DNA from 4 places in the Kluyvera sichuanensis genome. Region 2 is predicted to be linked to each of the others. Evidence: predicted binding sites of a transcription regulator. Region 2 holds the regulator's gene; each other region holds the start of a gene.
What was found. Region 2 encodes PurR, which represses purine synthesis genes. Its sites were predicted from a motif close to CANGCAAACGTTTGCNTG; they were not measured.
Positions count from the first base shown of each region.

Region 1: a site for PurR is predicted at 3,715-3,732, ahead of purE (5-(carboxyamino)imidazole ribonucleotide mutase). Genes of this name have one in related genera too.
Region 3: a site for PurR is predicted at 4,757-4,774, ahead of tusA (sulfurtransferase TusA). Genes of this name have one in related genera too.
Region 4: a site for PurR is predicted at 3,159-3,176, ahead of purH (bifunctional phosphoribosylaminoimidazolecarboxamide formyltransferase/IMP cyclohydrolase). Genes of this name have one in related genera too.

Region 1 covers NZ_CP162271.1:5,020,588-5,028,452, forward strand. The annotation lists gene AB2B48_RS23815 (porin) at 1-779, shown strand, start outside; gene mnmH (tRNA 2-selenouridine(34) synthase MnmH) at 871-1,962, opposite strand; gene purK (5-(carboxyamino)imidazole ribonucleotide synthase) at 2,070-3,137, opposite strand; gene purE (5-(carboxyamino)imidazole ribonucleotide mutase) at 3,134-3,643, opposite strand; gene lpxH (UDP-2,3-diacylglucosamine diphosphatase) at 3,763-4,485, opposite strand; gene ppiB (peptidylprolyl isomerase B) at 4,489-4,983, opposite strand; gene cysS (cysteine--tRNA ligase) at 5,169-6,554, shown strand; gene AB2B48_RS23850 (metal-dependent hydrolase) at 6,604-7,125, opposite strand; gene ybcJ (ribosome-associated protein YbcJ) at 7,331-7,543, opposite strand; gene folD (bifunctional methylenetetrahydrofolate dehydrogenase/methenyltetrahydrofolate cyclohydrolase FolD) at 7,545-7,865, opposite strand, start outside.
Region 2 covers NZ_CP162271.1:1,021,825-1,029,689, forward strand. The annotation lists gene punC (purine nucleoside transporter PunC) at 1-767, opposite strand, end outside; gene punR (DNA-binding transcriptional activator PunR) at 881-1,792, shown strand; gene purR (HTH-type transcriptional repressor PurR) at 1,811-2,836, opposite strand; gene AB2B48_RS05110 (YnhF family membrane protein) at 3,131-3,220, shown strand; gene AB2B48_RS05115 (MFS transporter) at 3,381-4,547, shown strand; gene sodB (superoxide dismutase [Fe]) at 4,628-5,209, opposite strand; gene AB2B48_RS05125 (C40 family peptidase) at 5,333-6,154, opposite strand; gene AB2B48_RS05130 (Grx4 family monothiol glutaredoxin) at 6,498-6,842, shown strand; gene rnt (ribonuclease T) at 6,908-7,555, opposite strand; gene gloA (lactoylglutathione lyase) at 7,660-7,865, opposite strand, start outside.
Region 3 covers NZ_CP162271.1:3,399,116-3,406,980, reverse strand. The annotation lists gene arnT (lipid IV(A) 4-amino-4-deoxy-L-arabinosyltransferase) at 1-1,284, shown strand, start outside; gene arnE (4-amino-4-deoxy-L-arabinose-phosphoundecaprenol flippase subunit ArnE) at 1,281-1,619, shown strand; gene arnF (4-amino-4-deoxy-L-arabinose-phosphoundecaprenol flippase subunit ArnF) at 1,619-2,008, shown strand; gene AB2B48_RS16455 (MFS transporter) at 2,132-3,322, shown strand; gene AB2B48_RS16450 (DcrB family lipoprotein) at 3,356-3,913, opposite strand; gene AB2B48_RS16445 (7-cyano-7-deazaguanine/7-aminomethyl-7-deazaguanine transporter) at 3,986-4,651, opposite strand; gene tusA (sulfurtransferase TusA) at 4,834-5,079, shown strand; gene zntA (Zn(II)/Cd(II)/Pb(II) translocating P-type ATPase ZntA) at 5,173-7,383, opposite strand; gene AB2B48_RS16430 (lysoplasmalogenase) at 7,462-7,865, opposite strand, start outside.
Region 4 covers NZ_CP162271.1:4,025,159-4,033,023, reverse strand. The annotation lists rRNA gene AB2B48_RS19380 (23S ribosomal RNA) at 1-648, opposite strand, end outside; tRNA gene AB2B48_RS19375 (tRNA-Ala) at 859-934, opposite strand; tRNA gene AB2B48_RS19370 (tRNA-Ile) at 977-1,053, opposite strand; rRNA gene AB2B48_RS19365 (16S ribosomal RNA) at 1,123-2,662, opposite strand; gene purH (bifunctional phosphoribosylaminoimidazolecarboxamide formyltransferase/IMP cyclohydrolase) at 3,283-4,872, shown strand; gene purD (phosphoribosylamine--glycine ligase) at 4,888-6,177, shown strand; gene zraR (sigma-54-dependent response regulator transcription factor ZraR) at 6,174-7,505, opposite strand; gene zraS (two-component system sensor histidine kinase ZraS) at 7,502-7,865, opposite strand, start outside.

The DNA.
Region 1 (7,865 bases), 1.1 Mb from region 2:
GTATGCTCTACACCGGCCTGAAGAGCGATACCTGGGGTACGCTGACCTTCGGTCAACAAAACAGCATCTACTACGATGTGGTCGGTGCGAAAACCGATATCTGGGACTATGACATGATTGGTCAGGCACCGGGTAATGGTATCAACGGTGACTACGATGGTTCTTACCGTACTCGTAAGTCACTGAAGTATAAGAAAACCGTAGGCGATGTAGATCTCTACGCTTCTTACCTGTTCAACGATGATCTGAACCTGAACAACGGCCTGCTGTACAAACGTAAAGGCGGCGGTTCACTGGGTGTGGATTACCATATCACTGACGATCTGAGCTGGGGTACGGCATGGAACTACACCCGTGCTGACATGAACACCACCTACAACAGCGAAAGCAAAACCTACGATCAGAACATCCTGGGTACCGCGCTGAGCTGGACGCCGGACAACTGGACCTTCTCCCTTGGCGGCGGCTGGTACCAGAACTTCATGACCACCAAAAAATCTTCCGTACATGATTACTTCGCGGGCGATGCGTGGGGCGTGGAATACTTCGCGGGTTACAAAATCCCAGTGGGTCAGTACGCGCTTAAATCCGTTCAGCCGTACTTCATGGGTGACCGTATTGAATACGTGAATGGTCGCAACTACCAGCGCATCGACAACGGCGTGGGTATCAGCTTCCAGCTGGATTACGGTTTCCGTGTTGACTACGAACACGTGTTTACCTCCAGCACCGATGATCTGGGTGATATGAACCTGGTTCGTCTGCGTTACGATTTCTAATCGTCAAAAAGGGCGGCAATTGCCGCCCTTTACCGGTATTGCAAACCGTGTAGCCCGGCCAAGCGCAGCGCCGCCGGGAATAGCACCAGACCTACCCTTGTGTTTCCGCCAGCCACTGCGTGACCGCTTCCGACGTTCCCCGAAACACAATCTTGTCCGCCTTCTTCTCCAACTGATAGCAGTACATTGGGTCGTAATACTCCTCCAGCAACGGCACCAGCCAGGCAAAATGCGCCTCCGTTGAGCCGGTACGCTTCTGCTCGGCCAGCGAAGCGTCGAGCGTGGCGGTCAGTTCGGCAAAACGCTGAAGCCCCAGGCGACGGCGAATGGCAAAAAGGCCATGATGTAAATAGGCGCTGTACTCTTCCCAGCCTTTCTCTTCACCAAATGCGGCGGTGAAGTCATGATACATATGGGCAAAATACTCTTCGCGCAGGCGCTCAAGACGTAGATCGAACGGATCTTCCACTACCGCGATCGGCGACTGCGCCATACGATCGCGTAGGCACTCCGGCAGGTGGTTAGCGCCGATCATGTGACCTTCATCTTCCAGCACCCAGCGAACCTTGTCCTGCTGATACGCGCCTTTCAACAGCGCGGTGGCGAGATGATTCTCAAAGGTAGCCTGAGAAAACTGCGGCGTTAACGTACGACCAAACGACGAACCTCGGTGGTGAGCGAGCCCTTCAAGGTCGATCCCCAAAGGTTGTTCGCGCACCAGCGGCGTTTTGCCGTTACCGGTACAGCCGCCGATCAGCACGATCGGATGGCGTACCAGATCCTCGGTGGCCTGAATCGCCGCCTGACGCAGCGCCTTATAGCCGCCGACGATCAACGGATAATCAATACCGCTCTCTTTGATCCAGCTCTGCGTGATATGCGAGCGCTGGCCGCCGCGTGCGCAGCACAAATAGCCCTGCGGCATGCGACGACAGGCATCGAGCCAGGCGTCAATGCGCTGCTGGCGCGTCTGCCCGGAGACCAGTTTGTGCCCCAGCGCCATTGCGGCTTCGGGCCCCTGACGTTTATAGCAGGTACCGACCGCCGCGCGTTCATCGTCGTTCATCAGCGGCAGATTGACGGCGGCGGGCATCGCGCCCTGAGCAAACTCGACGGGGGCACGCACGTCAATGATGGGCGTTTCCGCGCGCAGAATCGCGCAGTAATCCGTCCCATTATTCATGGGGAAATCCTTCTTATTTAAATCGGGGGTCATGCGGTTATGGCGGGATTTTACGCTTCAGAGAGGGGGCCGGGGAAGGATAAGTTACTTTCCCCGGCATTTAAGGCTTAATTCAGGCGTGATTGCGCCCAGGCAATACCGCTTGCGTACTCTGGCGGCAGCAGGGGAACCATCGCTTCCAGCGTGGCGCTGAGGCGGCCGGTATCGCTGTCATTGAGGTTCAGGTGGCCCACTTTACGGCCCTCGCGCACCTCTTTGTCGTACCAGTGCAGGTGCACCAGCGGCAGCTTCAGCCAGTCATAGTTCAGGTCGGTGCCAATCAGGTTCACCATTACCGACGGGCTGTTTACTACCGGCGGTGGCAATGGCAGGTCGGTAATTGCACGCAGGTGCAGCTCGAACTGGCTGATGGATGCGCCGTTCTGCGTCCAGTGGCCACTGTTGTGCACGCGTGGGGCCAGCTCGTTGATCAGCAATCCGGCCGGGGTGATGAAACACTCCATTGCCATGACGCCGACGTAGTTCAGCTCCTGCATAATCGCGCCGAGCATGGTTTCGGCCTGAGCCTGCTGCTGCGCATCCGCCTGTGGGAAGGCAACGCTCATGCGCAGAATACCGTCCTGATGCAGGTTATGGGTCAGCGGGTAGAACACGGTGCTGCCGTCATGGCCGCGCGCGCCCACCAGCGACACTTCACCGGAGAAGTTAATGCCCTGCTCAACGATGCATTCGCCATAGCACTCGTCAGGCAGCTGCGCGGTGTCATCTTTACGCAGACGCCACTGGCCGCGGCCATCGTAGCCGCCGGTGCGGCGCTTGACGATAGCCAGCTCGCCCAGACGACCGAATACTTCAGGCCATTCGTCGGCGCTTGCCAGCAGCTGCCACGGGGCGGTTGCCAGGCTAAGTTTATCGAACAGCTGCTTTTGCGTCAGACGGTCAGCAATAATCGGGAAAACGTCGCGGTTAACAAACGCGGTGTGCTCGGCCAGTTCGCGGGTCAGTGCGGTCTCCGGCCAGCGTTCGATCTCAGCGGTAATCACGCTTTGCTGAAACGGCACGGCGGCCGGGTCAGCTTCCAAACCTACCGGCCAGACGGCGATGCCCAGCGGCTCGCCGGCCTGACGCAGCATGCGGCCTAGCTGACCGTTGCCCAGCACGCAGACCTGCTTCATGCCGCACCTCGTGGGTCTGGGTTATCCAGCACTTCATCGGTTTGCGCTTTGCGCCAGTCGGCAAGGCGCTGATGCAGTTCAGCGTCGTGCTGAGCCAGGATCTGTGCGGCGAGCAGGGCGGCGTTAGCGGCACCGGCTTTCCCGATAGCCAGCGTCCCTACCGGGATACCGCGCGGCATCTGTACGATGGAGTAGAGGCTGTCTACGCCGCTTAATGCCGCGCTCTGCACCGGCACGCCGAGTACCGGCACCAGCGTTTTCGCAGCAATCATTCCGGGTAAATGCGCTGCACCACCGGCACCGGCAATAATCACCTGGTAACCGTTCTCTTCTGCCGTTTCGGCGAAGCTGAACAGCTTATCTGGCGTACGGTGGGCGGAAACCACTTCAACATGGTGAGGAACATTCAGAATATCGAGGATTTCTGTGGCGAACTGCATGGTAGCCCAGTCGCTTTTGGACCCCATCACGATGGCGATACGTGCCGGATTATTGCGGGAAGACATGCGTCTTAAAACTCCTGTGGGTGTGCTGCACACGACGTTAGAGGCCACAGAGAATAACACGGAAAACGGGCAAGGAAAACGGTTGCGTCGCCACGTGACAGGGGAATAAGGGGGAAAAATTAAAATGGGAAGGCGATAAGCGTAACGTCGTCTTGGGTGACGCGAATCATCGAGCCTTCAGTATGCCAGGCACCGAGCACCGCGCGAAATGCCGCGTCGCCGTTAGCCTCAAGAGCGTGGATATCCGGGCGATGAGTATGCCCGTGAATCAGCCACTGCACGTGATGTTTCTCCATCACGTCGACAACGGCCTGCGGGTTCACGTCCATAATGTCCATCGATTTACTGCTGTTGGCGGCCTTGCTGTCATTGCGCATCTTCTGCGCAATACGTCGGCGGATAAACAGCGGTAGGGCGAGGAACAGCTTCTGGATCCACGGGGTATGCACTTTGGCGCGAAAGGCGAGGTAGCCCGGATCGTCCGTGCAAAGGGTATCGCCGTGCATAATCAGAATGCGACGACCGTAGAGGTCAAGCACCTTTTCTTCAGGCAACAGCTGCATCCCGCTTGCTGTCGCAAAACGCTTGCCGACCAGAAAATCACGGTTGCCGTGGATGAAGTAGCAGGGTATGCCAGAATCGACCAGCGATTTGATGGCAGAAGCGACTTCACGGTGCAGCGGGTTCGGATCGTCATCGCCAATCCAGGCTTCAAACAGGTCGCCTAAGATGTACAGCGCATCGGCCTGACGGGCTTCGCCGCCTAAAAAACGCAGAAAACCGGCGGTAATCGCCGGTTCTTCTGTTTGCAGATGAAGGTCTGCAATAAAGAGTGTCGCCACCAATTACTCGCTGACGGTCACGCTTTCGATGATAACGTCTTCTTTAGGAACGTCCTGATGCATACCGCTACGACCGGTAGAGACCGCCTTGATTTTGTCGACCACGTCCATACCTTCAACCACTTCGGCGAAGACACAGTAGCCCCAACCCTGCAGGCTTTCGCCAGAGAAGTTCAGGAAGTCGTTGTCAGCTACGTTGATGAAGAACTGAGCGGTAGCGGAGTGCGGAGCCTGAGTACGCGCCATTGCCAGCGTACCACGGGTGTTTTTCAGACCGTTGTTGGCTTCGTTCTTGATAGCTTCTTTGGTGGTTTTCTGGTTCATGCCTGGCTCAAAACCACCGCCCTGGATCATGAAGCCGTTGATAACACGGTGGAAGATCGTGTTGTTGTAGAAACCTTCGCGGCAGTAGTCCAGGAAGTTTTTAACTGTTTCCGGCGCTTTGTCGTCGAAGGTTTTGATGACGATGTCGCCGTGATTAGTGTGGAAAGTAACCATTTCTGCATCCTGTTCCGTTTAGAGTGGTGCTTCAGCCCGCCTGTGGGCTGCACATAGGCATCTGTTATAGCATAACCGGGCGGCGCGATCATCTTGCATTGTGTGCTGCTTCCGGGTTGAATTATGGGTAGAATATGCCGTTTAAGGCGAAAGCCCGGTTCACACACGTAAACATGGAATTCTCGATGCTAAAAATCTTCAATACAATGACTCGCCAGAAAGAGGAATTTAAGCCCATTCATGCCGGAGAAGTTGGCATGTACGTGTGTGGTATCACCGTTTACGATCTCTGTCATATCGGTCACGGCCGTACCTTCGTCTCCTTTGACGTGGTCGCGCGTTACCTGCGCTTCCTTGGCTACAAGCTGAAGTACGTGCGCAACATCACCGATATCGACGACAAAATTATCAAACGCGCTAACGAAAACGGCGAGAGCTTTGTCGCGCTGGTCGACCGCATGATCGTCGAAATGCACAAAGACTTCGACGCGCTGAATATTCTGCGTCCGGATAACGAACCGCGCGCAACGCATCACATTCACGAGATCATCGAAATCACCGAGCAGCTGATCGCTAAAGGTCATGCCTACGTGGCGGACAACGGCGACGTGATGTTCTCGGTGCCAACCGATCCGAACTACGGCAAGCTGTCGCGTCAGGATCTGGACCAACTGCAGGCCGGCGCTCGCGTTGATGTGGTTGACGTGAAGCGCGATCCAATGGACTTCGTGCTGTGGAAAATGTCCAAAGCGGGCGAGCCAAGCTGGCCATCCCCGTGGGGCGAAGGTCGTCCTGGCTGGCACATCGAATGTTCGGCGATGAACTGCAAACAGCTGGGCAACCATTTCGACATTCACGGCGGCGGTTCGGATCTGATGTTCCCGCACCATGAAAACGAAATCGCGCAGTCTACCTGTGCGCACGACGGCGAGTACGTGAACTACTGGATGCACTCCGGCATGGTGATGGTGGACCGCGAGAAGATGTCTAAATCGCTGGGCAACTTCTTTACCGTGCGTGACGTGCTGAAGTACTACGACGCCGAAACCGTGCGCTACTTCCTGATGTCTGGCCACTATCGTAGCCAGCTGAACTACAGCGAAGAGAACCTCAAGCAGGCGCGTTCTGCGCTGGAGCGTCTGTACACTGCGCTGCGCGGTACCGACAAATCCGTCGCGCCAGCGGGCGGCGAAGCGTTCGAAGCGCGCTTTATTGAAGCGATGGACGACGACTTCAACACCCCGGAAGCCTACTCCGCGCTGTTTGATATGGCACGCGAGGTGAACCGCCTGAAGAGTGAAGATATGCATGCCGCTAACGCGCTGGCATCGCATATGCGTAAGCTCTCTGCGGTGCTGGGTCTGCTGGAACAGGAGCCTGAAGCGTTCCTGCAAAGCGGCGCGCAGGCCGACGACGGTGAAGTGGCTGAAATTGAAGCGTTAATCCAGCAACGTCTGGACGCGCGTAAAGCCAAAGACTGGGCGGCAGCCGACGCCGCGCGTGACCGTCTCAACGAGATGGGCATTGTGCTGGAAGATGGCCCGCAGGGTACCACCTGGCGTCGTAAGTAAGTCACTCATCGTAGCCCGGCCGAGCGCAAGCGACGCCGGGTCTTTCCACTCACCGACGTCGCCACCATAACCATCCCATCACCACCACCCCCGGCAACCATACCCACAGCAGTTCAGAAATAATCACCTGATGCCCGTATGGCGTGTTGTAGCGTGAGAGCGCAAACGGCGCGACCTTAATCACCTGCCACGGGGCGAAAAATCGTTCATCCGACCACGGCCACAGCCAACCCACGCCTTTGCCCCCGGTGGTTATCGAGTCCAGCAGACTATGTGATAGCAGCGAAACGGTTAAAAACAGCCAGCAGCGCATTAAGCCTGCGCCAAACCATCGTCGACCGACTATCACGCAGAGCAGGGGCACCACGAAGGCAAACAGCAGCGAATGGGTAAAGCCGCGATGGCCGAAAATATTGCCGTAGGCAATGCCGAACTTAAAGGCCAGTACATCGGCGTCGGGCAGCATCCCCAGCACAATGCCGGTCAACAATAAACGAGGTGGAATAACGCGGGTGCCGAGCCCTAAACCAAGGCACAGCGGGACGGCGGCGTGGGTAATAATCGTTGGCATCTGGAGTCCGTTTTAGCGTGGGGATTACAGAGTATCGTTGCTGAAGCGGATTTATGCAGCAGGGTGTAATTCTGAAAAATAGGGGGAGGGGATGAAACCCGGCGCCGCGATGCTCGTGTAGCCCGGGCGAGGCATTTATGCCGACCCCGGGGAGGCTCGGCACCGATTCCCGGCGTCGCATTCGCTCGGCCGGGCTACATATGGCTTACGCCGTCACGGTGACGCTCTGACCTTCAAAGCTTACGGTTTGGCCGGCGACAATTTTGCAGCGCTTGCGGGTTTCCACCGCACCGTCAACGTTAACCAGACCGTCGGCGATGGCGATTTTCGCCTGCGCACCGCTTTCGCTCCAGCCTTCCAGCTTCAGTAAATCACAGAGTTCCACATGCGGATGCTTACCCAAAGAAAATGTTGCCATCTTATGCCTTCTCCACGTCGTGATACTCTTCACACGCCTGTAAGGTGTTTTCAATCAGGGTTGCGACGGTCATTGGACCAACGCCGCCCGGTACCGGGGTGATGTAAGACGCGCGCGCGGCGGCATCTTCAAACACCACATCGCCGACTACTTTACCGTTTTCGAGGCGATTAATCCCGACATCAATGACGATGGCACCTTCTTTAATCCACTCACCTGGAATAAAACCAGGCTTGCCGACCGCAACGATCAGCAGATCCGCGTTCTCAACGTGGTGGCGCAGATTTTTGGTGAAGCGGTGGGTCACGGTGGTGGTGCAGCC
Region 2 (7,865 bases):
TAGCCGCCAATCAGGAAGGCGATGGTTTGCGGCACATAGCTCAGACCAATTACCGTTGGGCTGTAGCCCATCTCATGCAGGATAAACGGTGAACCGGTCAACCAGGCGAAAAAGCTCGCCGAGCAGGCGGCGTAAATCAGCACGTTGCCGCGATAGTCTTTACTGCGCAGCAGGCGCATAAAGGTCAGCTTTTCTTCGCTAGTGGCATTTTTTTTGTGCGCAGGCTTGAGGCGGAACGCCGGGAGCATCAGCACCAGGGTGATAATAAACAGCGTGGCGAAGATGGCCTGCCAGTCAAAGTGCGCCAGCAGCCAGCTACCCAGCAGCGGGGCGAGCGCCGGAGAGAGCCCAACCAGCGGCATGATAGTGGCAAAAATGCGGTTGGTGCGCTGAGCTGGATAGTAGTCGGTGACCATTGCCTGCCAGGTCACCGCCGCAGCGCAAACGCCGACGGCCTGCACAAAACGCAGGACCAGCAGCGTGGTGCCATCGCGCACCCACAGCATGCCAATGCAGCCAATAGCGAAAATGGTTAACCCGGACAGCAGAATCGGTTTGCGCCCGTAGCGGTCTGACAGCGGCCCCCAGAGGAGTTGCGCGACGGCAAAACCGGCCAGAAACAGGCTAAGACTCGCGCTGACGGCTGATGCCGGCGTTTGCAGGTCTTCCTGAATGGCGGCAAAGGCAGGGAGATACATATCGGTAGCCAGAAAGCCCAATACGCTCAGCCCCGCGAGCCAGACTAAAAATCCTTTCCCAGGTTGCATTAATTTCGCCCTTTTTATCATGAATAAACGATGCCGCTGAGTGTAGAGAGTGCATAACGGCTTGTGAAACGCTAATATTTGCGTCATGCATTCAAAAATTTTGCAGGCAGAAAATGTGGTCTGAATATTCACTGGAAGTGGTTGATGCGGTGGCGCGCAACGGTAGCTTTAGCGCCGCGGCTCAGGAACTGCACCGCGTGCCTTCTGCGGTCAGCTATACGGTACGCCAGCTGGAAGAGTGGCTGGCAGTTCCCCTGTTCGAACGGCGCCATCGCGACGTTGAGCTTACTCCCGCTGGCGCATGGTTTTTGAAGGAGGGGCGCTCTGTTATCAAAAAAATGCAGATCACTCGCCAACAGTGCCAGCAAATTGCTAACGGCTGGCGAGGGCAGTTGGCGATTGCCGTCGATAATATCGTGAAACCGCAGCGAACCCGGCAGTTGATTGTCGATTTCTATCGCCACTTTAGCGACGTGGAACTGATTGTTTATCAGGAAGTGTTTAATGGCGTCTGGGATGCGCTGGCCGATGGTCGCGTGGAGCTGGCGATTGGTGCCACTCAGGCGATTCCGGTTGGTGGCCGTTTCGCGTTTCGTGATATGGGGATGCTCAACTGGCACTGCGTAGTGGCGAGTACCCATCCGCTGGCGCAGATGGAAGGCCCGCTCAGTGATGATGTGTTGCGCAACTGGCCGTCACTGGTGCGCGAAGATACTTCGCGATCGCTGCCAAAGCGAACAACCTGGCTGCTCGATAACCAGAAGCGCGTGGTGGTGCCGGACTGGGCCTCATCGGAAACCTGTATCTCGGCGGGGCTTTGCGCGGCGATGGTGCCGGGGCATCTGGCGCAACCGTGGTTGGAAAGCGGGGCATGGGTGGCGCTACAGCTTGAAAACCCGTTCCCGGATGCCGCCTGTTGCCTGACCTGGCAGCAAAGCGAAGCGTCGCCGGCTTTAAGCTGGCTGCTGGAATATCTGGGGGATAGCGAGACGCTAAATGAAGAGTGGCTGCGGACACCCGAGTAGGGTGTCCGTGGGTAATGCTTAGCGGCGGTAGTCGCGGAACGGGCCGTCGGCCACGGAGCGACGTTCGATAAGACGCGGATGCACTTCAATCGACTGCGAGGTCTCGCGTTTGCTGACGATACGGTCCATCAGCATGTTAAACGCCGTCTCACCAAGCGAATCTTTCGGCTGGTGAATGGTCGTCAACGCCGGGGTGAAGAAACGCGAGTTGCGCACGTTATCATAACCGATCAGCGAAATGTCCTGCGGCACGCGCAGACCCATTTCATCTGCGGCGCACAGTGCGCCCATCGCCATGATGTCACCACCGCAGAAGATAGCAGTAGGGCGCGGCTGCTGCGACAGGATCTGCTGCATTGCGCGATAACCAGATTCGGGCTCGAAGTCACCCTGCACAATCCAGTTCTTCGGTACGTTGATCTGCGCTTCTTCCATCGCTTTCATAAAGCCGGCCAGACGGCCCGCGCCGGTGTTGCGCTCCAGTGGACCTGGGATCACACCGATATCGCGATGACCACGCTCAACCAGGTAACGACCGGCGGTATAGCCGCCTTCAAAGGCGTTATCGATGACCGAGTCGGTGAAGTCTGCTTTAGCCTCGCCCCAGTCCATCACCACCATCGGAATGTGACGGTACTCTTCGAGCATCGTCAGTAGGGATTCCGGATACTCGGAGCACATGACCAGCAGGCCATCCACGCGCTTTTGCGCCATCATCGACAGGTAGGCGCGCTGTTTTTCCAGGTTATTCCAGGCGTTGCCCAGAATCAGGGTATAACCTTTCTCAAAGCAGTTTTTCTCAACGGCTTCGATAATTTCGGCAAAGTAGGCCGCTTCGCTGCTGGTTGCCAGCAAACCAATCGATTTGGTGTGGTTCACCTTCAGGCTGCGGGCAACGGCGCTCGGAGAGTAGTGCAACTCTTTGATCGCCGCCCAAACGGCTTCACGCGTCTCCTCGGCGACAAAACGCGTTTTGTTAATTACATGTGATACGGTTGTAGTGGAAACGTTTGCGCGCTTCGCTACATCTTTAATAGTTGCCATTCCATCTCACTCCAGACCCTGGCCTGCCCCTGATAAAATCGAAAGGAAAACGTTTGCCTTCACACACCCTGACGCAATTTTGTGGATTGCGATTCGCCGGGAAAACGATACAGGACGACAGGAGGGGGTCAATGGCCGGTACGCTTATAAATAAGCGTCGAATTTTGACTTATCCTGACGCAAAGTGGAAGAGTAAAAACCAACATCCTGCTAAATCTGTGAAGATTTTTGCGCAATACTGTGCAAAAATGAGTTAGCTCAGTTTTGCTGTAGCGATAAAAAGGAGAAAAGTTGATGAGTACCGAACTTAAGATGTCACTCACCACCACCGTCATTACCCTTGCGCTGATCGTTGCCGCAAGTTTGACTGCTGTACTGCATTAATTCCTCTGCGAGGGGGCGCCCGCTCCCTCCTGTCTGATTGTTACCCGTTTAGCAATAATCTTTTGCTGTTTTGTACACTTCTGTTTTTATGTGATTGATGTCATGCTTTTGCCCATTATCGACATGCCGCGTCTGTTGTGCGGCCAACCGGAGCATTTGCATGAAAATTAACTTTCCCTTACTGGCGTTAGCCATCGGGGCCTTTGGCATCGGGACTACCGAATTCTCGCCAATGGGGCTCCTGCCGGTGATCGCAAAAGGCGTGGACGTCTCCATTCCCGCAGCCGGGATGCTGATCAGCGCCTATGCCGTAGGGGTGATGGTTGGTGCGCCGCTGATGACGCTGCTGCTTTCACATCGTGCCCGCCGTAACGCCCTGATCTTCCTGATGGCGATTTTTACCCTCGGTAACGTATTGTCGGCGATGGCGCCGGACTACACCACGCTGATGCTGTCGCGGATTATTACCAGCCTTAACCACGGCGCGTTCTTCGGCCTGGGTTCCGTTGTCGCCGCCAGCGTGGTGCCGAAGCATAAGCAGGCCAGCGCCGTGGCGACCATGTTTATGGGGTTGACGATTGCCAATATCGGCGGGGTGCCGGCGGCAACCTGGCTTGGTGAAACCATCGGCTGGCGGATGTCGTTCCTGGCAACGGCAGGCCTTGGCATTATTGCCATCCTGGGGCTGTGGTTCTCTCTGCCGAAGGGCGGGGCGGGTGAAAAACCGGACGTGAAGCGCGAACTGTCGGTGCTGGTGCGTCCGCAGGTGCTGTCGGCGCTGCTGACCACCGTACTGGGTGCGGGAGCGATGTTTACGCTCTATACCTATATTTCACCGGTGCTGCGGATGATAACTCACGCCACGCCAGCGTTTATTACGCTGATGCTGGTGTTGATTGGCGTCGGCTTCTCAATCGGTAACTACCTCGGCGGCAAATTCGCAGACCGTTCGGTGAGCGGAACGCTGAAGGGCTTCCTGCTGCTGCTGATGGCAATCATGCTGGCGATTCCGTTCCTTGCGCAAACGCAGGTAGGCGCGGCCTTCAGTATGGTGGTGTGGGGGGCTGCAACCTTCGCGGTGGTGCCACCGCTGCAAATGCGCGTGATGCGCGTGGCGCACGAAGCACCGGGTCTTTCTTCCTCGGTGAATATCGGGGCGTTCAATCTGGGTAACGCACTGGGTGCGGTCGCGGGCGGAGCAGTGATCTCCGGTGGTCTGGGTTACAGCTTTGTACCGGTGATGGGGGCGATTGTTGCCGCGCTGGCGCTGCTGGTGGTATTCCTGAGCGGTCGTTCACGCGGTGAAGAGGCGCTGGCCAGCCAATAAAAACAAAAACGCAGAAGGGAAACCTTCTGCGTGATACGAGATAACCCGGCGGAGCGTGGCGATGCCGGGTTATTTTTTGCTTACGCTGCCAGATTCTCAGCCACAAACGCCCAGTTCACCAGAGCCCAGAAGTGCTCCAGATAGTTTGGACGCGCATTGCGGTAGTCGATGTAGTAAGCGTGTTCCCACACGTCAACGGTCAGCAGTGGCTTCGCGTCGGTGGTCAGCGGGGTTGCCGCGTTAGACGTTGAAACGATAGCCAGGGAACCATCCGCCTTCTTCACAAGCCAGGTCCAGCCCGCACCGAAGTTTTTCACTGCGGCATCGGTGAACTGTGCTTTGAATTCAGCGAAGGAACCAAAGGATTTAGCGATCGCATCAGCGACGGCACCGGTTGGTTCGCCACCGGCATTAGGTGCCAGGCAGTTCCAGTAGAAGGTGTGGTTCCAGACCTGCGCTGCGTTGTTGAACACGCCGCCTTCAGAGGTACGGACGATCTCTTCCAGCGTTTTGCCTTCAAACGCCGTACCTTTGATCAGGTTGTTCAGGTTAGTGACATAGGTCTGGTGGTGTTTGCCGTAATGATACTCCAGGGTTTCCACGGAAATGTGTGGAACAAGAGCGTCTTTGGCATACGGTAATGCAGGTAATTCGAACGACATTGCTACTCTCCTTTATTATATTTGTACACTCAATAACCATGTATTAAGTATGGATAGAGTAGCAAATTAAAAGGTGAGATAAAAGATAAGCTTACCCCGTTTATTAACAAACGGGGTAAGTGATTAACGAATTGTCTTTGGTGTCACAACGCGGCGGGCGCCGACGTAGTGCCGGACCCAATAGTCTTCGCTCAGCGACGTTATCTGGATGTCCTGACCGGTACGCGGGGACTGAATAAATTTGCCGTTGCCGACGTACACGCCAACGTGATCGGCTGTACCGCGGCCCTGGGTGCGGAAGAATACCAGATCGCCGCTTTCCAGTTCGCCACGTTCAACCGGACGCGCATCGCGCAGGTGATACATTTCGTTGGCAGTACGTGGAATGCGGATGTTGACCAGATCTTTATAAGCGTAATAGACCAAACCGCTGCAGTCGAAGCCGGTGCGTGGGGAGTTGCCACCCCAGCGATAAGGTTTCCCTAACTGACCCATCAGCTTATTCATCGCGGTTTTCTGTACTTTCTGCACGCGAACTTTGTGCGCGGCGGCGATGGTCGTGGGTTGGGTTTCTACAGGAGCGGTGGTACAGCGTTTCTTGTACCCTTTGCGGACTTTACAGGTCGTGGTGACGCTGGCGGTTTTGACCGCGCTGCTTTTCACGTGGGTTTTAGCGGAGGCTGTTTTCGATTTGCTGGAGGCTGGAGCAACTTTTTTCGCTACGGCTGGCGTGGTTTTCTTCTTAGCGGCAACCGGAGTGGATTTTTTCTTAGCGTTAGATTTATTGTCCGCGTTCTTTTTCTTGCGTTCACTGTTTTTTACAGGAAGCGACTTTTGCGCCGTTGGGGTTTTGGCATGCCCTGTAGCATGCGCCAACGGCGTGAAGGATAACGATGTAAACAGCAATGCACAGAGCGTGAACGACCATTTTTTTATCTGCGCCACTGAACAACCCTCTGAGTAAGATGCAGGCCAAATGTCCTTGCCTGGGTATGGTTTACAAAACCCAACGATTCTAATCCATAAAAACACGAAATGTTAATAGTGTTTTTAAGGATAAAACGTTGTTTCGTTAGCAACTGCAAAAAAAAACATCATTTGATACATAATGAGTCAAATAATGAGCAAGCTTTTCATCAGCCTGCCGATAAACTCATATTTATAAAGCAACTTAACGCTTCAGACGATAAAATAGTAATGCGTGAACAAAATGTTATTTTCTGTTCAGGCTCTGAAACGTTACAATGTCAGACTACTGCCGTAAAAAGAAGTTTGAGGAAGCAAGATAATGAGCGAGACAATTGAAAAAATTCAGCGCCAGATCGCTGAAAACCCGATCCTGCTGTACATGAAAGGTTCCCCGAAACTGCCGAGCTGCGGTTTCTCTGCCCAGGCCGTTCAGGCACTGTCTGCGTGCGGTGAGCGCTTTGCTTATGTCGACATCCTGCAGAACCCGGATATCCGTGCCGAGCTGCCGAAATATGCAAACTGGCCGACCTTCCCACAGCTGTGGGTTGACGGCGAACTGGTTGGCGGCTGCGACATCATCATTGAAATGTACCAGCGCGGTGAACTGCAGCCTCTGATTAAAGAGACTGCGGCGAAATACGCTGAAGAGCCGAAAGCAGAATAATCGGTTCGCCCGGATACCGGGCGCAGAAATAAAAAAGCGACCTGAAGGTCGCTTTTTTTATGCTGCTATTCTTCGGTCGCTATCGGCAGCGGCCAGCCGCCGAGGCGTTTCCAGCGGTTGACGATTTCGCAGAACAAAATGGCGGTCTGTTCGGTATCGTACAGCGCCGAGTGCGCCTGGCTGCTGTCGAAATCCATGCCCGCCGCGGTACAGGCTTTTGACAGCACGGTTTGCCCTAATGCCAGCCCGCTCAGTGCGGCGGTGTCGAAGGTGACGAACGGGTGGAACGGATTACGTTTGAGCGACGCACGATCGGCGGCAGCCATCATAAAGCTGTGGTCGAAAGTGGCGTTATGCGCCACCATAATGGCACGATTGCAGTCGCTATCTTTCATGCCTTTGCGCACCATCTTAAAGATGGCGTGCAGTGCGTCATACTCGCTGACCGCGCCGCGCAGCGGGTTGTTCGGATCGATACCGTTGAACGCCAGCGCCTCCGGCTCGAGGTTAGCGCCTTCAAATGGTTCAACGTGGAAATGCAACGTCGTGTCCGGCATCAGCCAGCCTTGCTCATCCATTTTCAACGTAATTGCCGCTATTTCGAGCAGGGCATCCGTTTTGGCATTGAATCCCGCAGTTTCCACATCAATCACTACCGGATAAAACCCACGAAAACGGTCGCATAGACCATTAAGTTGCACATTGTCGGACATCAGAATCTCTTCACTTAGAAAAAGTAGCGCGCATTATGGCAAATTTTGCCGCGGCTTGGAAAGGCGGGGTAAAAAAACGGGCGCCTTAGGCACCCGTGGAGGAGTTAGTTGCCAAGGCCTTTGCCGGCATCTTTCTCTTCGATCAGTTCGATTTTATAGCCGTCCGGGTCTTCAACAAACGCGATCACCGTGGTGCCGCCTTTAACCGGGCCTGCTTCACGAGTGACGTTGCCGCCGTTCTGGCGAATGCGGTCACAGGCTTCTGCGGCGTTGTCCACGCTCAGGGCGATATGGCCGTAGGCAGTGCCCA
Region 3 (7,865 bases), 2.4 Mb from region 2:
GTCTACAGTATCGGCACCTACGCGGTGCTCGACCCAATGATTACCCTGTGGATGACCCTGGCGATGTTCAGCTTCTGGCTGGCGGCGTCGGCGAAAACCACCGGTGAACGCTTCTGGGGCTACGTGCTGCTCGGTATCGCCTGCGGCATGGGGGTGATGACCAAAGGGTTCCTGGCGCTAGCGGTGCCGGTCATCGGCGTGCTGCCGTGGGTTATCGCCCAGAAGCGCTGGCGGGAAGTCCTTATCTGGGGCTGGCTGTCGGTGCTGGTGTGCGTGCTCACCGTGCTGCCGTGGGGGCTGGCGATTGCGCAGCGTGAAGGTGACTTCTGGCGCTACTTCTTCTGGGTCGAGCATATTCAGCGTTTTGCTCAGAGTGACGCTCAGCATAAAGCGCCGTTCTGGTATTATCTGCCGTTCCTGATTGCCGGGAGCCTGCCGTGGCTGGCGCTGCTGCCGGGCGCGTTGAAGCTCGGCTGGCGCGATCGTCAAGGCCAGGGCAGCGCGTTCTATCTGTTGGGCTGGATAGTGATGCCGTTCCTGTTCTTCAGCATCGCAAAAGGCAAGCTGCCGACCTATATTCTGCCGTGCTTTGGGCCGTTGGCGATGCTGATGGCGCGCTATGCGGTGGATGCGGCAAAAGTGGGTGCGAAGGCGCTGCGGATTAATGGCATCATCAACATCGCCTTCGGCGTGGTGGGTTTGGTGGCGGTGGTTGTTGTGTCGCCGTGGGGGCCGATGAAGCACCCGGTGTGGATGCAGATTGAGCTGTATAAGTGCGTGCTGGCGGCGGTGGCGTTCTTTGTCTGGGCGCTGATGGGCTGGTTGTCTATCAAGTCGACTACGCCGCGCTGGACGCTGGCGGCACTCTGCCCGATGGGGTTAGCGCTGCTGGTGGGCTTTGCGATTCCTGACCGCGTGACCGACAGTAAGCAGCCGCAGTTCCTGGTGGATATTGTGAGCGAGTCGCTGACTCCAAGCCGCTACGTACTGAGCAACAACGTCGGTATCGCCGCAGGGCTTGCCTGGGAACTGAACCGCAGCGACGTCATCATGTATTCGCAGACGGGCGAGCTGAAATACGGTCTTTCCTATCCGGATGCTAAAGGGCGCTTTATCTCCAGTGAAGATTTCCCACAGTGGCTGGAAGCGCATCGCCAGGAGGGGCCAATCTCTCTGGTACTGCAGCTGCAGCGCAATACCAGAGTGGTGGATCTGCCGTTGCCAAAACCGGATGAGGTGTATGTGATGGGTCGTACCGCGTTTATTCAGTACCGTCCGCAATGATCACCTGGGCCTGCCTGCTGCTCGCCAGCTTATTGAGCTGTGCCGGGCAGCTATGCCAGAAACAGGCTACGCGCCCGGCACCCGCCGGGCAGCGTGGGCGTCATCTGATGACCTGGCTTGGGCTCGCGCTGGCGATGCTCGGGCTGGGGATGCTACTGTGGCTGCTGGTGTTGCAGCAAATCCCGGTCAGCGTGGCCTACCCAATGCTGAGCCTGAACTTTGTCTGGGTGACGCTGGCGGCCCGTACTATCTGGCGTGAGCCGGTCAGCCGCCGTCACTGGGCGGGCGTTGGGCTGATTATTGTCGGCATTATGTTGCTAGGGAGCAGCGCCTGATGGGGCTTATCTGGGCATTAATGAGCGTTGGGCTGGTAAGCGCCGCCCAACTGACGCTGCGGGTGGCGATGACCACGCTGCCACCGGCGGAACAGCCGCTGGCGTTCCTGCTCCACCTGCTGCATTTCGGCGACGGCACGCTGGCGCTTTTCCTCGGCCTGTTCGGCTATGTTGCGTCGATGGCCTGCTGGTTCTTCGCCCTGAAGCGCCTGCCGCTGGCAAAAGCCTACGCCTTATTGAGCCTGAGCTACATGGTGGTGTGGTGTGCCGCTATCTGGCTACCCGGCTGGCATGAACCCTTCTCCTGGCGCGGCCTGCTGGGCGTCATAGTCATTATCTCGGGTGTTATCACCATCTTCTGGCCAAACAAACCTTCCCATACCCCGTAGCCCGGCCAAGCGCAGCGCCGCCGGGGTTAGCTCCGTGCTTCCACCGGGGGCGGCGTAAACGCCTCGCCCGGGCTACAAAATGTGCAATAATGCTTTTTTCGTTGCATCTATAAGGGATTATCTATGCCAGCAGCTGACGCCGAGGAATCGCTTAGCGGCCTGCGCCTCAACCTGCGTATTGTCTCCATCGTTATCTTCAACTTCGCAAGCTACCTCACCATTGGCCTGCCGCTGGCGGTGCTGCCCGGCTATGTCCACGATGTCATGGGATTCAGCGCCTTCTGGGCGGGGCTGGTTATCAGCCTGCAATATTTCGCCACGCTGCTAAGCCGCCCGCATGCCGGGCGCTATGCCGACCTGCTGGGGCCAAAACGAATTGTGGTGATGGGGCTGTGCGGCTGCTTCCTCAGCGGGTTGAGCTACCTGCTGGCAGCAACGGGCAGCGGCTGGCCGCTGCTCAGTCTGGTGCTGTTGTGCCTGGGACGCGTGATCCTCGGTATCGGCCAAAGCTTTGCCGGTACTGGCTCGACGCTCTGGGGCGTGGGTGTCGTGGGTTCGCCGCATATTGGCCGGGTCATCTCATGGAACGGGATTGTTACCTATGGCGCGATGGCGATGGGCGCGCCGCTTGGCGTGGTGTGCTACCGCTACGTTGGTCTGGAGGGGTTGGCATTGGCAATTATGGCGGTAGCCGCCGTCGCCATTCTGTGCGCGCTGCCGCGTGCAGAAGTGAAAGCGAAAAAGGGCAAACCGATGTCTTTTCGCGCGGTGCTGGGGCGCGTCTGGCCTTATGGTATGGCGCTGGCACTGGCTTCCGCGGGCTTTGGGGTAATCGCCACCTTTATCACCCTGTTTTATGACGCGAAAGGCTGGGACGGCGCGGCGTTTGCGCTCACGCTCTTTAGCTGTGCGTTTGTGGGAACGCGTCTGCTGTTCCCGAACGGCATTAACCGCCTGGGCGGCTTGAACGTAGCGATGATCTGCTTTTCGGTGGAGATTGTCGGCCTGCTGTTGGTGGGGGTGGCTGATACGCCAATGATGGCAAAAATCGGCACCTTCTTGGCCGGGGCGGGATTCTCGCTGGTGTTCCCGGCGCTGGGCGTGGTGGCGGTGAAAGCCGTGCCGCAGCAGAATCAGGGCTCTGCGCTGGCAACCTATACCGTGTTTATGGATCTATCGCTGGGTATTACCGGGCCGTTAGCCGGGCTGATGATGGCGTGGATGGGCATTTCGACGATTTACATTGCCGCCGCAGGGCTGGTAGCGGTGGCGCTGCTGCTGGGGTGGCGGCTAAAAAAACGGCCTCTGGCGTAAGCACGCGAGAGGCCGTTTATCGGTCAGCAAAACTTAGTTGATGACCAGCGTATTGATGATTTTCTCAGCGTCAGACTGCGCCTGCTGCTGGTTGTCCGCTGGCAGCGTGATCTGCATGGTCAGCAGCTTGCCATCGATTTTACCCAGTACGACGGAAGAGTACGCGGTCTGCCCTTTAGCAGAGATGATGCTGTCGAGCTGCTGCAGCGTGTGGCCCTTCACGTCGATAGATTTATTGGTCACCACCTGCAGCTGCGGGTCGCGGCTGCGCTGCTGATCTTCAAGACGTTTTGCCAGCACCGCTAAATCTTCGGTGGTGTCGTCGCCAACGATGACGATGACCGCTTTCATGCCGGTGGCGTCAGAGTAGACGTGCATGTTGTTGCTCTGGGTGCCCAGCTTACCGCTCTGGTCGGTCATCCCGGCCGGCAGCGTAAAGTTCAGCTTACCGTCTAACAGATTGATTGCCTGACCTGCGGCATCGCTTGCGGCTGCAGAACCTTGTGCAGGGGTGCTGGTGTCGCTGTTGTCACAGGCCGCAAGGCCCATTACCAGCAGGCCAATACCAGCATATTTCACCAATTTGCGCATTGACATCTTCCTTTCGATAAATAGCCATAACGGCTCATCTGCGTATCTTATCACAACCCGTGTAATGAACTCTCAACCTGGCTGCATTGCTGACAAATCAGATTTATCTGCCAGCCTTTTCAATAGCATATTCAGCAGCACGCCGTACATCGGCAGGAAGAAAACAATGCTGATCAGCACTTTAAAGCAGTAGTCCACGAGGGCGATTTCTACCCAGTGCGTCGCCATAAACGGGTCGGTGCTGCGCCAGAAAGCGATAAAGAAGAACGCCTGGGTATCGCTGATGTTACCAAACAGCGTGGAAGCCGTTGGTGCGAGCCACCAGTGGCGGCTTTGACGCAGGCGGTTGAACACGTGCACGTCAAGGATCTGCCCCAGGGCATAGGCCATAAAGCTCGCCGCGGCGATACGGGCTACGAACAGGTTAAAGTGCGCCAGCGCGCCGAAGCCCTGCCATTCGCCCATATAGAACAGCGATGAAATCACGTAGGAGATCAGTAGCGCCGGGGCCATCACCGCGAAAACGATACGGCGAGCCAGCGGGGCGCCAAAAATCCGCACGGTCAGGTCGGTTGCGAGGAAGATAAACGGAAAGCTAAACGCGCCCCAGGTGGTGTGGAAGCCGAATATAGAAATCGGCAATTGCACCAGATAGTTACTGGAGGTGATCACCAACAGGTGAAATAGCGATAGCCAAACCAGCGCATGACGGCGCTGTAGAGCGGTAAAGAGAGTCATATTGTACCTTTTTAGTGGTTGGGGTGAGGGAACCCAATAAGTCTGCAAGCCTGTTGCAGGGGCGAAATGATACTGCTTTCCGCCTGCATTGCAATGGTTGTTTTTCGCGCAATCGTTAACCTGGTTGCGTTGAGGCAAGGTCAGCGTAAACTAAGCGCGTTTTTTCTGACGACGAGATACTCATGACCGATTTGTTTTCCAGCCCCGACCACACCTTAGACGCGCAAGGGCTGCGCTGCCCGGAACCGGTAATGATGGTGCGTAAAACCGTGCGGACGATGCCGGTGGGGGAAACGCTGCTGATTATTGCCGACGATCCCGCCACCACGCGCGATATCCCTGGCTTTTGCCGCTTTATGGAACATGAGCTGATTGCTCAGCAGACCGAGTCAGTGCCGTACCAGTATTTGCTGCGTAAGCGCCACTAACTGCGGGCCCGTAGCCCGGCCAAGCGAAGCGCCGCCGGGAATCGCTCCGGGCCTACCCGGGGTCGGCGTAAACGCCTCGCCCGGTCTACAGGATTACGCGCTAAACTTCCCGCGCAACAGTCGCAGCGCGTTCAGTGTCACCAGCACCGTTGCACCGGTATCTGCCAGTACTGCCAGCCACAACCCGGTCATGCCGAGCAGCGTGGTGATAAGGAAAATCCCCTTCAGCCCCAGCGCAATGGCGATGTTTTGTCGAACGTTAGCGTGGGTGGCACGCGCCAGGCGAATCATCTGCACCAGCCCGGTCAGACGGTTATGCGTCAGCGCCGCATCGGCGGTTTCCAGCGCCACGTCGGTGCCGCTGCCCATCGCGATGCCCATCGCCGCCGCTTTCATCGCCGGAGCGTCGTTAATCCCGTCACCCACCATCGCCAGCGGCCCCTGAGCGTTCAGCGCCGTCACTTCACTGACTTTATCGGCAGGCAGCAGGTTGGCGCGGTAGGCCATGCCTAACTCATCGGCAATGGCGGCGGCGGCACGCGGGTTATCCCCGGTCAGAATGATGCCCTGAATGCCTAATTCACGCAGGCCATCGACCGCCTGACGCGCCTCCTGACGCACGGTATCTCGCAGGGCTACAATCCCCAGAAGGGTATCGTCACGGGTAACGAGTACCACGGTGTTGCCCTGGCTTTCTAAGCGTTGAATCTCAGCCTGATGATCCGGCGTCGGGAACTTGCCTGCGGCGCAGATAACGATGCGCTGCCCATCGACGCTGGCTTCAATACCGGAACCGACGAGCGTACGCTGATTAGCGGCTTGAGGAATGACAAGCCCACGCAGCTGCGCCTCGCGCACCACGGCCTGCGCCAGCGGGTGGGTAGAGCCTTGTTCCACCGCAGCGGCCAGCGTCAGCAGGGTGTCTTCACTGAGTTCGGCGGTTGGGATAATCGTGGTCACCTGCGGTTTGCCGAGCGTCAGGGTGCCGGTTTTATCAAAGGCCATCTGGGTGATGCGGCCCAACTGCTCCAGCGCCGCGCCGCCTTTAATCAACGCACCGTGGCGCGCAGCGGTGGCAAGGCCTGAGGTAATCGCTGCCGGAGTCGAAATAACCAGCGCACACGGGCAGCCAATCAGCAGCAGCGTCAGCCCTTTATAGATCCACTCCTCCCACGAGGCGGCAAACAGCAGCGGTGGCACCAGCGTCACCAGCAGCGCGACGGCCATAATCGCCGGGGTATAGATGCGGCTGAAACGGTCGATAAAGCGCTCGATAGGTGCGCGACGCTCCTCGGCCTCTTCAATTAGACGCAGAATACGGTCGATGGCGCTGTCGCCAGGTTGGGAAATAACGCTCAGCTGTACCAGGCGATCGGCGCTGGTGGCCCCTGCTGGCACGCTCTCGCCCGCATTACGTTCTACCGGAATGGACTCGCCGGTTAACGCACTTTCATCAAAGCTGGCGAACGGGGTGAGGAGCTTCCCGTCGGCAGGCAAGCGCCCACCGGCGGCCACTTCAATCACATCGCCCGGCTGGAGATCCTTCTGGGCCACGGTTTCACGCTGGCCATCGCGCACGCGCACGGCGGTGTCTGGCTTCAGCGCCATCAGCGCGCTCACGCCTTGGCGCGCGCGGTTTGCGGCCCAGCCTTCAAGGCGTTCGCCGATCAAGAACAGCAGCAGCACCATCGCCGCTTCCGCCGTCGCGCCGATAAACAGTGCGCCGATGGCCGCGACGCTCATCAGCGTTTCAATGGCGAACCAGCTGCCGCTTTTCATCAGACGCAGCGCCTGGCGGGCGATAGGGTAAAGGCCGACCAGCGTGGTGGCGATAAAGGCCAGGTTGCCGAGCGGATGGTTGAACTGCTCCAGCCCCCAGCTAATCGCCATCATCACCGCGAGCGCGATAAGCGGCAGGTTTTCCCGCCAGCGCGGGCTGTTATCCTCTGCCTTTGGTTCGCTGTCGCTACGCAGCGAATAACCTGCGGCGCTCACGGCTTTCTCCACCTGAGCGCGGATGTCGTCATCGGCATCAACCAGCAGCTTTTCAGTAGCGAACAGCACCTTAACCTGCTTCACGCCGGCGACCTGGCTTACCGCGGTTTCGACTTTACGGGCGCAGGCGGCGCAGTCCATGCCATTAACGACCCAGCTATAGCGGGCGTCCAGCGTCGGTTCTACTGCGGGCTCAGCCGTTGCGCATTGGCTATCGCAGCAGCAGTCGTCCTGTGGCTGTGGCACAGGCGCGAGTTTAAAGGATGAGAATTGGGGGGCTTTATTGTTACGTGTCTCTGGAGTCGACATCGTATCCTCCGATTAATGATCGTTGCTTCATTAAGCGCAGCATACACTCTGGAGTCGACTCCAGAGTCAAGCAGGAAATTACAGGTAAAGCGCGCGAACGATAAAGAAGTGCCCGGCAAAGTAGCAGGCGGCGTAAATCGCCGTATCCGCGCGGAAACGGCAGCGATATTTGCTCACCAGCCAGATAATGTTACCCAGCAGCAGTAAACCGGCACCGAAGAAACCGGAGAGCGCGGTGTCCGTTGGACGCATAAACCACAGCTCGCCCGCGACCCAGACCATCATCAGCGTCATGGCGATAAAGGCCAGCACCGGCAGACGCATCTCTTCAAGCCGCGTCCAGATAACCGCCAGCCAGACCACGCCAATCACCAGCAGCACCACCGGTAGCGGCCAGAAGAAGGTGAAGGTCAGCTGTCCGGCAAACCAGATGGTATACAGCAGGTGCGACAGGAAAAACGCGCCGATGGCGTACAGCATGC
Region 4 (7,865 bases), 2.1 Mb from region 2:
CCAGTTAAGACTCGGTTTCCCTGCGGCTCCCCTATTCGGTTAACCTTGCTACAGAATATAAGTCGCTGACCCATTATACAAAAGGTACGCAGTCACACCCCGAAGGATGCTCCCACTGCTTGTACGTACACGGTTTCAGGTTCTTTTTCACTCCCCTCGCCGGGGTTCTTTTCGCCTTTCCCTCACGGTACTGGTTCACTATCGGTCAGTCAGGAGTATTTAGCCTTGGAGGATGGTCCCCCCATATTCAGACAGGATACCACGTGTCCCGCCCTACTCATCGAGCTCACAACACATGCAATTTTGTGTACGGGGCTATCACCCTGTATCGCCGGCCTTTCCATACCGTTCCACTATCACACATGCTGATTCAGGCTCTGGGCTGCTCCCCGTTCGCTCGCCGCTACTGGGGGAATCTCGGTTGATTTCTTTTCCTCGGGGTACTTAGATGTTTCAGTTCCCCCGGTTCGCTTCATTACGCTATGTATTCACGTAATGATAGTGTGACGAATCACACTGGGTTTCCCCATTCGGAAATCGTCGGTTATAACGGTTCATATCACCTTACCGACGCTTATCGCAGATTAGCACGTCCTTCATCGCCTCTGACTGCCAGGGCATCCACCGTGTACGCTTAGTCGCTTAACCTCACAACCCGAAGATGTTTCTTTCGATTCATCATCGCGCTGCAAAAATTTGAGAGACTCAAACACACTTCAGTCTGTTCTTATTACGGAGAACAGAGTTCAGTGTGCTGTTTCAATTTTCAGCTTGATCCAGATTTTTAAAGAGCAAAACTTCGCAGTGAACCTTTTCAGGTACACTCTGAAGTTTTCTTGGGTTTGTTGCAGTAAAGGATGGTGGAGCTATGCGGGATCGAACCGCAGACCTCCTGCGTGCAAGGCAGGCGCTCTCCCAGCTGAGCTATAACCCCATCGCAAAATGCTAATCTCTGTACCGACAATTCTTGCGAATTTGGTAGGCCTGAGTGGACTTGAACCACCGACCTCACCCTTATCAGGGGTGCGCTCTAACCACCTGAGCTACAAGCCTGCAGAGATTTTTACTGCTAATTTTCATCAGACAATCTGTGTGAGCACTTCAAAGAACGCTTCTTTAAGGTAAGGAGGTGATCCAACCGCAGGTTCCCCTACGGTTACCTTGTTACGACTTCACCCCAGTCATGAATCACAAAGTGGTAAGCGCCCTCCCGAAGGTTAAGCTACCTACTTCTTTTGCAACCCACTCCCATGGTGTGACGGGCGGTGTGTACAAGGCCCGGGAACGTATTCACCGTAGCATTCTGATCTACGATTACTAGCGATTCCGACTTCATGGAGTCGAGTTGCAGACTCCAATCCGGACTACGACATACTTTATGAGGTCCGCTTGCTCTCGCGAGGTCGCTTCTCTTTGTATATGCCATTGTAGCACGTGTGTAGCCCTACTCGTAAGGGCCATGATGACTTGACGTCATCCCCACCTTCCTCCAGTTTATCACTGGCAGTCTCCTTTGAGTTCCCGGCCGAACCGCTGGCAACAAAGGATAAGGGTTGCGCTCGTTGCGGGACTTAACCCAACATTTCACAACACGAGCTGACGACAGCCATGCAGCACCTGTCTCACGGTTCCCGAAGGCACTAAAGCATCTCTGCTAAATTCCGTGGATGTCAAGAGTAGGTAAGGTTCTTCGCGTTGCATCGAATTAAACCACATGCTCCACCGCTTGTGCGGGCCCCCGTCAATTCATTTGAGTTTTAACCTTGCGGCCGTACTCCCCAGGCGGTCTATTTAACGCGTTAGCTCCGAAAGCCACTCCTCAAGGGAACAACCTTCAAATAGACATCGTTTACGGCGTGGACTACCAGGGTATCTAATCCTGTTTGCTCCCCACGCTTTCGCACCTGAGCGTCAGTCTTTGTCCAGGGGGCCGCCTTCGCCACCGGTATTCCTCCAGATCTCTACGCATTTCACCGCTACACCTGGAATTCTACCCCCCTCTACAAGACTCTAGCCTGCCAGTTTCGAATGCAGTTCCCAGGTTGAGCCCGGGGATTTCACATCCGACTTGACAGACCGCCTGCGTGCGCTTTACGCCCAGTAATTCCGATTAACGCTTGCACCCTCCGTATTACCGCGGCTGCTGGCACGGAGTTAGCCGGTGCTTCTTCTGCGAGTAACGTCAATCGCTAAGGTTATTAACCTTAACGCCTTCCTCCTCGCTGAAAGTACTTTACAACCCGAAGGCCTTCTTCATACACGCGGCATGGCTGCATCAGGCTTGCGCCCATTGTGCAATATTCCCCACTGCTGCCTCCCGTAGGAGTCTGGACCGTGTCTCAGTTCCAGTGTGGCTGGTCATCCTCTCAGACCAGCTAGGGATCGTCGCCTTGGTGAGCCATTACCTCACCAACTAGCTAATCCCATCTGGGCACATCCGATGGTGTGAGGCCCGAAGGTCCCCCACTTTGGTCTTGCGACGTTATGCGGTATTAGCTACCGTTTCCAGTAGTTATCCCCCTCCATCGGGCAGTTTCCCAGACATTACTCACCCGTCCGCCACTCGTCACCCAAGAGCAAGCTCTCTGTGCTACCGTTCGACTTGCATGTGTTAGGCCTGCCGCCAGCGTTCAATCTGAGCCATGATCAAACTCTTCAATTTAAGTTTGATGCTCGTGAATTAAACTTCGTAATGAATTACGTGTTCACTCAGAGACTTGGTATTCATTTATCGTCTTGCGACGTTAAGAATCCGTATCTTCGAGTGCCCACACAGATTGTCTGATAAATTGTTAAAGAGCAGTGCAACACGGCTTTCGCTCACTGTTGCGAGGTGGCGTATATTACGCTTTCCTCTTTCAGAGTCAACCCTCATTTTCAGGTTTTTCTCTTCAACCAACCCGGCTAGTTAGTGTGAAGTGATTCACATCCGCCGTGTCGATGGAGGCGCATTATAGGGAGTTTCCTCAGGCCCGCAACCCTTAAATTGCAGAAAAATGACTGACTGCTGAAATCCCCAGCAGAACCCCACCTTATACCCATTTACACACAGAGTTATCCACAAAAATAAGGATCGCTCTCGAGAATCTCCCGGTTTTATCCCTCATCTATAGAGATGAAATAATGGAATTGAGGGAAAGAGAAAAATTCGCGAGCGTTGCGCAAACGTTTTCGTTACAATGCACCCGCAAAACAAGGATGCCCCGTAAGGGGCGTTAGCTGAGTTTTTACGCAAGAATTCACCTAACGCTCTCTGTAATAGTCAAATCCAGGGGATTTACCATGCAACAACGTCGTCCAGTCCGCCGCGCTCTGCTCAGTGTTTCTGACAAGGCCGGTATCATCGAGTTCGCCCAGGCACTTTCCGCACGCGGTGTGGAGCTGCTGTCTACAGGAGGCACCGCCCGCCTGTTAGCAGAAAAAGGTCTGCCGGTGACCGAAGTTTCCGATTACACCGGTTTCCCGGAAATGATGGATGGACGCGTAAAGACCCTGCATCCAAAAGTACACGGTGGCATCCTCGGTCGTCGCGGCCAGGACGATGCCATTATGGAACAGCATCACATTGCGCCTATCGATATGGTTGTCGTTAACCTTTATCCGTTCGCCGAGACCGTCGCCCGTGAAGGCTGCTCGCTGGAAGATGCGGTAGAGAACATTGATATCGGCGGCCCAACGATGGTTCGCTCCGCCGCCAAGAACCATAAAGACGTTGCTATCGTCGTCAAGAGCAGCGACTACGACGCCATTATTAAAGAGATGGATGCGAACGAAGGTTCTCTGACCCTCGACACCCGTTTCGATCTCGCGATTAAAGCCTTCGAACACACCGCCGCTTATGACAGCATGATTGCCAACTACTTCGGCAGCATGGTTCCGGCGTACCACGGTGAGAGCAAAGAAGCCGCGGGTCGTTTCCCGCGTACGCTGAACCTGAACTTCATTAAGAAGCAGGATATGCGCTACGGCGAGAACAGCCACCAGCAAGCTGCCTTCTATATAGAAGAAAACGTCAAAGAGGCATCCGTTGCCACCGCGCAGCAAGTTCAGGGCAAAGCGCTCTCTTATAACAACATCGCTGATACCGATGCGGCGCTGGAGTGCGTGAAAGAGTTCAACGAACCGGCCTGCGTTATCGTCAAGCACGCGAACCCATGTGGTGTAGCAGTCAGCACCTCTATTCTCAACGCTTACGACAGCGCTTATAAAACGGACCCAACCTCCGCGTTCGGCGGCATCATCGCCTTTAACCGCGAGCTGGATGCTGAAACCGCGCAGGCGATCATCTCCCGCCAGTTCGTGGAAGTGATCATCGCCCCATCCGCGACCGAAGAAGCGCTGAAGATCACCGCCGCTAAACAGAACGTTCGCGTCCTGACCTGCGGCCAGTGGGCACAGCGCGTGCCGGGTCTCGACTTTAAACGTGTGAACGGCGGCCTGCTGGTTCAGGATCGTGACCTGGGTATGGTCACCGAAGGTGAACTGCGCGTCGTTTCCAAACGTCAGCCTACCGAGCAGGAGCTGCGCGATGCGCTGTTCTGCTGGAAGGTGGCGAAGTTCGTGAAGTCCAACGCCATTGTGTATGCCAAAGAGAACATGACTATCGGTATAGGCGCAGGCCAGATGAGCCGCGTTTACTCCGCCAAAATCGCGGGCATTAAAGCTTCTGATGAAGGTCTGGAAGTGAAAGGCTCCGCCATGGCTTCCGACGCATTCTTCCCGTTCCGCGATGGCATTGATGCCGCTGCCGCCGTTGGCGTGAGCTGCGTTATCCAGCCAGGCGGTTCTATCCGCGACGAAGAGGTGATTGCCGCTGCCGATGAACACGGCATCGCGATGATCTTCACCGACATGCGCCACTTCCGCCATTAATTCAGGGAGCAGACGATGAAAGTTTTAGTCATTGGTAACGGCGGCCGCGAACACGCACTGGGCTGGAAAGCGGCACAGTCTCCGCTGGTTGATACCGTTTTTGTCGCACCGGGTAACGCCGGTACCGCACTGGAGCCCGCGTTGCAGAACGTGGCTATCGGCGTCACCGATATTCCGGCACTGCTGAGCTTTGCCCAGAACGAGAAGATTGACCTGACCATCGTCGGCCCGGAAGCGCCGCTGGTGATTGGCGTAGTCGATGCGTTCCGCGCTGCTGGCCTGAAGATCTTCGGGCCAACCGAAGGCGCGGCACAGTTGGAAGGCTCCAAAGCCTTCACCAAAGATTTCCTCGCCCGTCACCAGATCCCGACGGCGGAGTATCAGAACTTCACTGAGATTGAGCCTGCATTGGCCTATCTGCGTGAGAAAGGCGCGCCGATCGTTATCAAAGCCGACGGCCTGGCCGCCGGTAAAGGCGTTATCGTGGCGATGACGCTCGAAGAAGCGGAAGCCGCCGTACACGATATGCTGGCGGGTAACGCCTTTGGCGACGCGGGTCACCGCATCGTTATCGAAGAGTTCCTCGACGGCGAGGAAGCGAGCTTTATCGTGATGGTCGACGGTGAGCACGTGCTGCCGATGGCCACCAGTCAGGATCACAAACGCGTGGGCAACGGTGACACCGGCCCGAACACCGGCGGCATGGGGGCTTACTCCCCGGCACCGGTAGTGACCGATGAAGTCCACCAGCGCACTATGGAACGCATCATCTGGCCAACCGTGAAAGGCATGGCGGCAGAAGGGAATACCTACACCGGCTTCCTGTACGCGGGCCTGATGATCGACAAACAGGGCAACCCGAAGGTTATCGAGTTCAACTGCCGCTTTGGCGATCCGGAAACGCAGCCGATCATGCTGCGCATGAAGTCGGATCTGGTGGATCTTTGCCTGGCCGCCTGCGACGGCAAGCTGGATGAAAAAACCTCCGAGTGGGACGATCGCGCCTCGCTGGGCGTAGTGATTGCCGCGGGCGGTTACCCTGGCAACTACAACACCGGTGATGAGATCCACGGCCTGCCGCTGGAATCCTCAACTGACGGTAAAGTCTTCCACGCGGGCACCAGGCTCGCTGACGACGACCGCGTGCTGACCAGCGGCGGCCGCGTGCTGTGCGCCACCGCGCTGGGCCATACCGTGGCAGAAGCGCAGCAACGCGCTTACGCCTTAATGACCGATATTCACTGGGACGGCAGCTTCAGCCGTCGCGATATCGGCTGGCGCGCCATCGAGCGTGAGCAAAACTAACGGCTGAGCTTGGCCAGCAGCGTTTTGCGCGTAATGCCCAACTGACGGGCGGCTTCAGTTTTGTTGCCGCCCGTTTTTTCGAGCGCCGCCAGGATGACCTCTTTTTCCACCTCCACCAGCGGCAGAATCTCATCATCGGCCGACGACAACATCGGTACCGGCGTACCCGCGATCGCCAGCGGCAGCTCGCGCTCAGAGATATAATCTCCCGTCAGCAGCACCACCGCCCGCTCCACCGCGTTTTCCAGTTCACGAATATTGCCCGGCCAGTCGTAGTGAATCAGCAGATCCATCGCCTGCGGGGTAAATCCCTGCACCGCTTTACGGTTGCGCTCGGCGTAGCGTTTCAGGAAGTAGTGCGCGAGAGCGGGAATATCTTCGCGCCGCTGACGCAGCGGCGGCATGTCGATGGTCACCACGTTCAGTCGGTAATAGAGATCCTGGCGAAAGCGCCCGGCGCTAACCTCTTCCGCCAGATTGCGATGGGTGGCGGCTATCAGGCGGACATCCACCGAAATGGTCTGGTTGCTGCCTACGCGCTGCACCTCGCGTTCCTGAATCGCGCGCAGCAGGCGCACCTGCATCAGCGGCGAGATATCGCCAATTTCATCGAGGAATAAGGTCCCGCCACTCGCTTCGACAAAACGCCCTTCCCGCCGCCTATCCGCACCGGTAAACGCCCCTTTCTCGTGGCCGAACAGTTCGGACTCCAGCAAAGACTCATTGAGCGCCGCGCAGTTCAGCGTCACCAGCGGCTTATCGCAGCGCGCGCTGCTGGCGTGTAGGGCTCGCGCCACCAACTCTTTACCGGTGCCCGACTCGCCGTGAATCAGCACCGTGGCATCAGAAGGGGCAACCAGCGCGATATTGTGCAGCAGCGCCTGCATGGCTGGGCTATCGCCGACCATCCCGAACTGAGCCGCGGGAGAAGCTTCAACTGCGCCGTCAGGCTGCCGGGTATGCACCAGCGCCTGTGACAGCGTCTGCTGTAGGTTATCGAAGTCTAACGGCTTGATGAGGTAATCCAGCGCGCCGGATTTTAGCGCCTCAACCGCCGTCCCCACGCTGGAGTAGGCGGTCATGATCAGCACCGGGATCGACGGGTTCCAGGCCTTTATCTCTTTGAGCGTCGCAATGCCGTCCATCTCCGCCATGCGGATATCGCAAAGCACTAAATCAAATACCCGTTGGCGCACCTGTTCCAGCGCCTCCCGGCCGTTATGCGCCAGCGAGACCTGATATCCCCACCCGCGCAGCAGCGCCTCGAGAATAGTGCAGTGGCTGATATCATCGTCCACCACCAGAATATCGCCCTTCTCTACGCTCATCCTTGCTGTTCCTTTTGTTGCTCATTAACCGGCAGATAGAGGGTAAATGTGGCCCCCTCGCCGGGACGGCTATCGGCGTGAATGGTTCCGCCATGCTGCTCAATAATGTTCTGTACCACCGCCAGCCCCAGACCGGTGCCGTCGGCTTTGGTGGTGAAGTACGGGGTGAAAATCGCCTGTAGCTGCTCAGCCGTCATCCCCTTGCCGTTATCGGCGACGGTGACCTTCACGCGACCGTCGCTACACTCATTGGCCGTTACCGTAATCACACCGCCGTGACCTATCGCCTGAATCGCGTTGAGATAGAGATTCAGCAGCACCTGATTCAGCCGGTCCGGGTCGGCCTGAATGCGGCGTAAC